Regions from separate parts of the Brevibacillus sp. AG genome, predicted to be linked through region 1. Evidence: riboswitches for the same ligand, from Rfam matches in the RefSeq annotation. Region 1 holds a riboswitch; the other holds the start of a gene.

Region 1 (3,160 bases):
ACTGCACCCAGCCATTTTTCGTGAACAAAAAGCCATCGAGCTTTTCTCCAAAATATTCGACCATATCTGTTCGTTCGAACTCCCCATGGACGAGGACATCCAGACCGAGCTCTTCTTGTATATCGATCCATTCCTTGATTTGCGCTTGAATGAAAGCATCATATTGCTCCGCTGCCCAGTTACCTTTTTTAAACTGTTGTCGGGCTTGGCGAACCTCTGACGTCTGCGGGAAGCTACCAATTGTGGTCGTTGGCAGCAGTGGCAACTTCCACGTATTTTGTTGAATCTCACGACGTTCTTGGTATGGAACGCTTCTTTCAGGTTTTCCAGCTGCCATTTGGCGTAGCTCATTCTTCACTTCTTGACGATTCCTCGCTGGGGATAGTGCCAGCTTGAGCAAGTCCGCTTCATTTTGAGCAATCTCTTTTGAAATGACATATTTTCCATATCGGAATCCTTGGACTAAAAGCTGAACTTCCCCCAACTTTTCATCCGCAAAAGCCAATGCAGGCATGACTTCCTCAGGCAAGTCCGTCTCTGCTTCAACCGATACTGGTACATGCAATAAGCTACTGGACGGCTGCAACCACAGCTTTTCGAGTGGAACAATCTCGGAAATTTCTTTGACCAGTTCCCACTTCTCCTCAATCGATGCACGCCATATGTTTCGACCGTCGATGATTCCCGCTGCGAGAATCTTTTCTGCTGGAAACCCGTGTGTTTTGAGATTGGTCAGATTACGCTTCGCTCCGTGTACAAAATCAAGACCGATTCCTTTTACCGGTAAGGAAACTAGCTCCTCATACCAATCCACCGCTTCAAAATAAGTTTGCAGCATGCACTGGAGATGCGGTAGTGCTTGACCGATTTGCGTATAGATACGTTTGATGATGGCGCGATCATGCACCGAGACATCCAGTACAAATGCAGGCTCATCGATTTGCACCCAATCCACGCCGTGCAGCTCCAACTCCCGGAGAACTTCTATGTAAAGCGGAACGAGTTGATCCACGATGGGCTCAAATTCGTTTTTCTCATATCCTTTGGACAATTTGACAAACGTATACGGGCCTACAATGACAGGCTTTCCGATGATCCCAAACTTTTCTTTGGCCTCCAAATATGCCTGGAGAGGCTTGTTCTCCGTAATGGATGGTTGGCGTTCACCGAACTCCGGGACGATATAATGGTAGTTCGTGTTAAACCATTTCGTCATTTCACTGGCGACAGCTTCCTTCGAACCGCGAGCCATGGCGAAGTATGTGGCTAACGAAACCGGGCCACCCTCGTATTCATAACGCTTGGGGATCATTCCAAACATCACAGCCATATCCAGCATGTGATCGTAGTTCGTAAAGTCACCCACAGGGATCAGCTCGACCCCTTTTTCCTGCTGACTCAGTAGATGTTGATGACGGATTTGTTCCATTTGCTGCTCCAAGCTCACCTCATCGATGGTGCCTGCCCAAAATGCTTCCAATGCCTTTTTCCACTCGCGGTTCTTCCCGATCCGTGGATATCCCAAATTGCTGCTTTTCATGAGCTTCCTCTCCATTCTTTATTCGATCTTGATTTGAATCCGCCCAATAAAAAAGGCATCTCCAACGATCAAAAAGAACGTTAGAAATGCCAAATAAGCACTGAGATCACAGCATCCTAACACCTCCCTATCTCCCGTAGGTTAAGCAGTGTCGTCGAAACAGGCAGGTCTCCTGACTTTGGGATCATCATCTGCACATGCCTTCCCAATCCGTTTGGATCAGTGGCTGAAAAATGTGCCGACTCCCCTCATACAGTGGCGGGACCGTGTCGGATTCTCACCGACTTCCCTTTTCATCCTTGGTCAAGCTTGATGACCAAAGAACCTGTTTCCACTCTTATGAAATTGTCATGGTTCTGTGAAGTGCCCCCCATAAACTAGCAGGGCAGCATACTGTTCATACAGTAACACAGAATCCATTTTTTGTCATACTAAAATTTAAAATCATCATCGGTCAACGGCTCTACGTTTAGCGTGCGGACATAACCATTTCCTTTTTTCGAGAAGAAGTCATGCTGCTTCGTCTGCGTGCGAATGCCGTTCAGTACGATCGGGTTCACTTCTTCCTCTGGAAATAACGGGTCCAGCCCCAGATTCATCAATGCTTTGTTCGCGTTGTAACGCACGTACACATGAACCTCGTCAGCCAATCCGATTTCCGTATACAACGAAGTCGTATAGGCCTCTTCATTTTCTTGCAGCTCATGCAAAAGGGCATACAGCTCCTCTTTTGCTGCGGTCTGCTCGACCACGCTCAGACCTTGATATACTTCTTGCGCGAGAACGCCGACATAGAGTCCGTGGATGCTCTCGTCGCGAACAATCAGGTCGATAATTTCCCCGCTGCTTGTCATCTTTCCTTGCCCCGCCAAATAGAGCGGATAGAAGAAGCCGCTGTAAAACAGATAGCTTTCCAGGAAGACAGAGGCTACCATCGCCATGTACAAGTCTTTCGGTTTCTCAATTTCTTGATAGCGTTTCGAGATGAGGGCCGCTTTCTTTTGCAGATGCGGGTTGTTTTCCACCCACGAAAAAATACCGTCAATCTCTTCTGTCGATGCCAGCGTTGTAAAAATACTGCTGTACGATTTGGCATGGATTTGCTCCATCATGCCCATGAAGGCGAGAACCGCTTTTCTTTGCAGTCCATCGACATGCTCCATGATCTTCGGCATCCCTACTCCACCCTGGACCGTATCCAGCAAGGTGAGACCCCCCAATACTTTTTTATACGTGTCCCGTTCAGTCGCACTGAGCTCCATCCAGGACATCTTGTCATCTGACAGTGGGATCTCATCATCCGTCCAGAACTGCATGATGTTCTGATTCCAAAACGTCATCGTAAAATCGTCGTCCGGCCTGTTCCAATTGACTGCTTTCATATGGCGTTCCTCTTCTCTTTTTGCTGATGCTTTTCCTTTTGTGAAGCTCGTTCACTAAATCGCGCAGCTAATGCACTCTTCTACAGTCAAATGCTTCGTACGCGTATAGTAGAGTGACTTCAGACCTTTTTTCGCTGCGTAAATGTAATAGCGAGCCAGTTCTCTGGTTGAAATATTGCTGTTCACGTGCAGCACAGTCGAAATTCCTTGGTCAATGTGCTCTTGAATTTCGGCAATC
Region 2 (3,160 bases), on a different contig from region 1:
TGAAAGATTCACGTGACCATTTGTGTCCATAGGAGCAGAGGCAACAAAGAACATCCGTTGCTTCTTGATAAACTTCTCATGCTCAGGTCGTAATTCAGAAAAAAGTTGACCCATTTTTGCACCCCTCCAGATAATGGAATCGATTTTGTTGCCCTCATATTATCATGAAAATATGAAGATTTTGTGTGATTCATCCCCAATCCCTACAGTATAGATGGTAAAGTGTAAATATTCCAACACAATGGCAACGCGAGACTTTTGAAAAGGAGGAGTATTTACATGCAAGCAACAGAGCCAATTTACTTAGGGGAACGCATCCATTTAATAGACGGTTTCGATATGGGCTGGGCGGAACGTACGGGGACGTATGTGATCGCGGAAGAGGAGCTCACATTGGTAGAAACAGGACCAAGCCCCTCCGTCCCATACATCAAGGCCGGTCTCGCCAAGCTCGGTTATAAGCCGGAACAAGTCAAATACATCATCGTGACGCACATTCACTTGGATCATGCAGGAGGAGTAGGACTGTTTCTGAAGGATTGTCCGAACGCAAAGGTCGTTGTCCACCCGAAAGGTGCACGTCATCTCATAGATCCGAGCCGACTGATCGCAGGCGCGAGAGCGGTGTATCATGATGATTTTGATCGATTGTTTGATCCGATTGAGGCTGTTCTCGAGGAACAGATTTTGATTCGTGGGGACGGAGATACACTAAAGATCGGAGAGAATTGCGTATTGGAGTTTCTGGATTCGCCAGGGCATGCCAATCATCACTTCAGCATCTACGATCCAGTAAGCCGCGGCATGTTCACAGGTGATACGGCAGGTGTGCTCTATCCACAGCTTAAAAAGGATGGCATACACCTCGTGCTGCCATCTACTTCGCCGAATCAGTTTGACCCGGATGCCATGTTAGCGTCTCTAAGCCGTTTTGAAGCGCGCAAACTGAGTCGCATTTACTTTGGTCATTTTGGGATGACAGAGCAGGTAGATGACGTGTACCGCCAAATACGCGAGTGGCTCCCCATGTTTGTGGCGGAAGGAGAGACAGCGCTTGTTGCTGGACAATCATACAATGAGCTGTCTCTTACGTTATTTGAACGAGTCTCGGATCATCTACAGTCACAAGGAATCAGCAGTGACCACGAAGTATTCGAAGTACTCAAGCTCGATTTACAAGTATGCTCCATGGGCATTCTCGATTATTTGGACAAACGAGGGAAATAGCCAGGCAAGAAAGTATTGGCTTATGTGTTTGTCATTCTTTTTTTAATCAAGGAATGCTATGATGTAGGATGAGTCATGGACTGTGACAATTTCAAACGTAACAGCAAATAGGTGCCTCGTCTTTTTAACGAAAAGATCGGGTGAAAAGGGAAGTCGGTGAAAATCCGACGCGGTCCCGCCACTGTAAATCGGCTCGTTCCTCAGCCGTAAGCCAGGAGACCTGCCTGTTTGTTTTAGTGCCTGTTGCCTTCGCGGAAAGGATCGGCCTATTTCAGGAAGCAGACCATCCTGTCTGTTTGCCCTGAGGTGCCGACCCTTTGATTTCCGAATGGAAGCAAGGGTCGATTTTTTTATTGGAAAGGAACAGTCAATCAGACATGCAGAAAGGAAGTTCTACATATGAAACGTTCATTGCGATTCATGATCCCACTACTAGTTGCGGCTAGCCTCGCAGGTTGTGCGGGTAACGATAACAGCCAGCCAGCACCAGGGGGACAAACAAGCGCACCGCAGACAGCACCGCAAGAGAATGCGGCCGAGCAACCTGCAAAACAAACAACGTATCCATTGACCGTCAAGGATGCAACAGGAAAAGAAGTAACCTTTGCAAAAGCTCCTGAGCGAATCGTCTCTACATCACCTGCCGAGACAGAGATTTTGTTCGCATTAGGCTTGGAAGATCGGATCGTAGCTGTCTCAGACTATGATGATTATCCAGATGCGGCGAAGGCAAAACCGAAAATTGGCGGAGTCGTCAAACCAAATGAAGAAGCCATTCTCGCTCAAACGCCGGATATGGTCGTCGGTGGGATTTCGATGGAAAAGCCAGTGGCTGACAAGCTCAAATCTCTCGGAATGCCAGTCTATATTGCCCATCCGACAAAGATGGATGACATCCTAAACAATGTTTTGGCGATGGGAGTTATCACGAACACACAGGAACAAGCCGAAAAAGTCGTCGCGCAAATGAAGAAAGACATCGCGTACGTTCAAGAAGCAGTGAAAAATGTAAAACCGGAAGAGAAGAAAAAGGTATATCTGGAATTTTCCCCAGGCTGGACAGTCGGAAAAGGCGAATTCATGGATGAACTCATCACCCTGGCTGGAGCAACAAACATTGCTTCCGACACCGAAGGGTGGAATCCGATCAGTGAAGAAAAGATTTTGCAAAACGATCCAGACGTCATTTTGTATGCGAGCGGAATTACCGATGAAAAGACTGGCATCAAGCTAGAGGATATGATCGCGAATCGCAATGGCTGGGATAAAATGAAGGCGATCCGTGAAAAACAAATCTTTGGCATGGACCAAAATATTTTGTCTCGCCCTGGTCCGCGTATTACACAAGGCTTAATCGAAGTAGCCAAGGCGATTTACCCTGACTTGGTGAAATAAAATGAAGAAACGATTGTTCATATGGGGAGGAGTTAGTTGTCTCGTCCTTCTGGCATCAATAGTTATCAGCATCTCGATGGGGGCGGCACAACTCCCCATTTCGCAAGTATGGCTCATCCTGCTCCATCAAATCCCTGGCTTGTCTGAGTGGATCACCGTAGCATGGCCGGAGTCATCTGAGCAAATTGTCATGAAGGTTCGTTTTCCACGCGTTGTATTGGCTGTCTTGATTGGCGCCTGCTTGTCACTTGCGGGAGCGGGCTTTCAGGGAGTATTGCGCAATCCGCTTGCAGATCCGTTTACGATGGGCGTGGCATCGGGTTCTGCTGTCGGAGCAGCCTTCTTGATCCTTTTTGGCTTGCAAATCACCTTTTTGGGTGCATGGAGCACGCCTGTCGTCGCTTTTCTTACAGGATTGCTCAGTTTATGGATCGTACTCGGACTCGCGAATACGCAAGGAAAGCTGCAAACAGAGACCCTGATTTTGTCTGGTGTCGTGGTGCAGGCTTTTCTCGGCTCACTCGTTTCGTTTATGGTG

The links. A riboswitch is a leader RNA that binds a small molecule or an ion and turns the genes downstream of it on or off. The one in region 1 is predicted to bind cobalamin.
Region 2: another riboswitch for cobalamin. It lies ahead of POF51_RS05935 (ABC transporter substrate-binding protein); the one in region 1 lies ahead of metE (5-methyltetrahydropteroyltriglutamate--homocysteine S-methyltransferase).

The regions. Positions count from the first base shown of each region.
Region 1 is NZ_JAQMYO010000001.1:208,026-211,185, reverse strand. Features, by position in the region: gene metE (5-methyltetrahydropteroyltriglutamate--homocysteine S-methyltransferase) at 1-1,540, opposite strand, end outside; cobalamin riboswitch at 1,686-1,884, opposite strand; gene nrdF (class 1b ribonucleoside-diphosphate reductase subunit beta) at 1,972-2,922, opposite strand; gene nrdE (class 1b ribonucleoside-diphosphate reductase subunit alpha) at 2,977-3,160, opposite strand, start outside.
Region 2 is NZ_JAQMYO010000002.1:211,123-214,282, forward strand. Features, by position in the region: gene POF51_RS05925 (pyridoxamine 5'-phosphate oxidase family protein) at 1-114, opposite strand, end outside; gene POF51_RS05930 (MBL fold metallo-hydrolase) at 280-1,227, shown strand; cobalamin riboswitch at 1,320-1,469, shown strand; gene POF51_RS05935 (ABC transporter substrate-binding protein) at 1,627-2,622, shown strand; gene POF51_RS05940 (FecCD family ABC transporter permease) at 2,624-3,160, shown strand, end outside.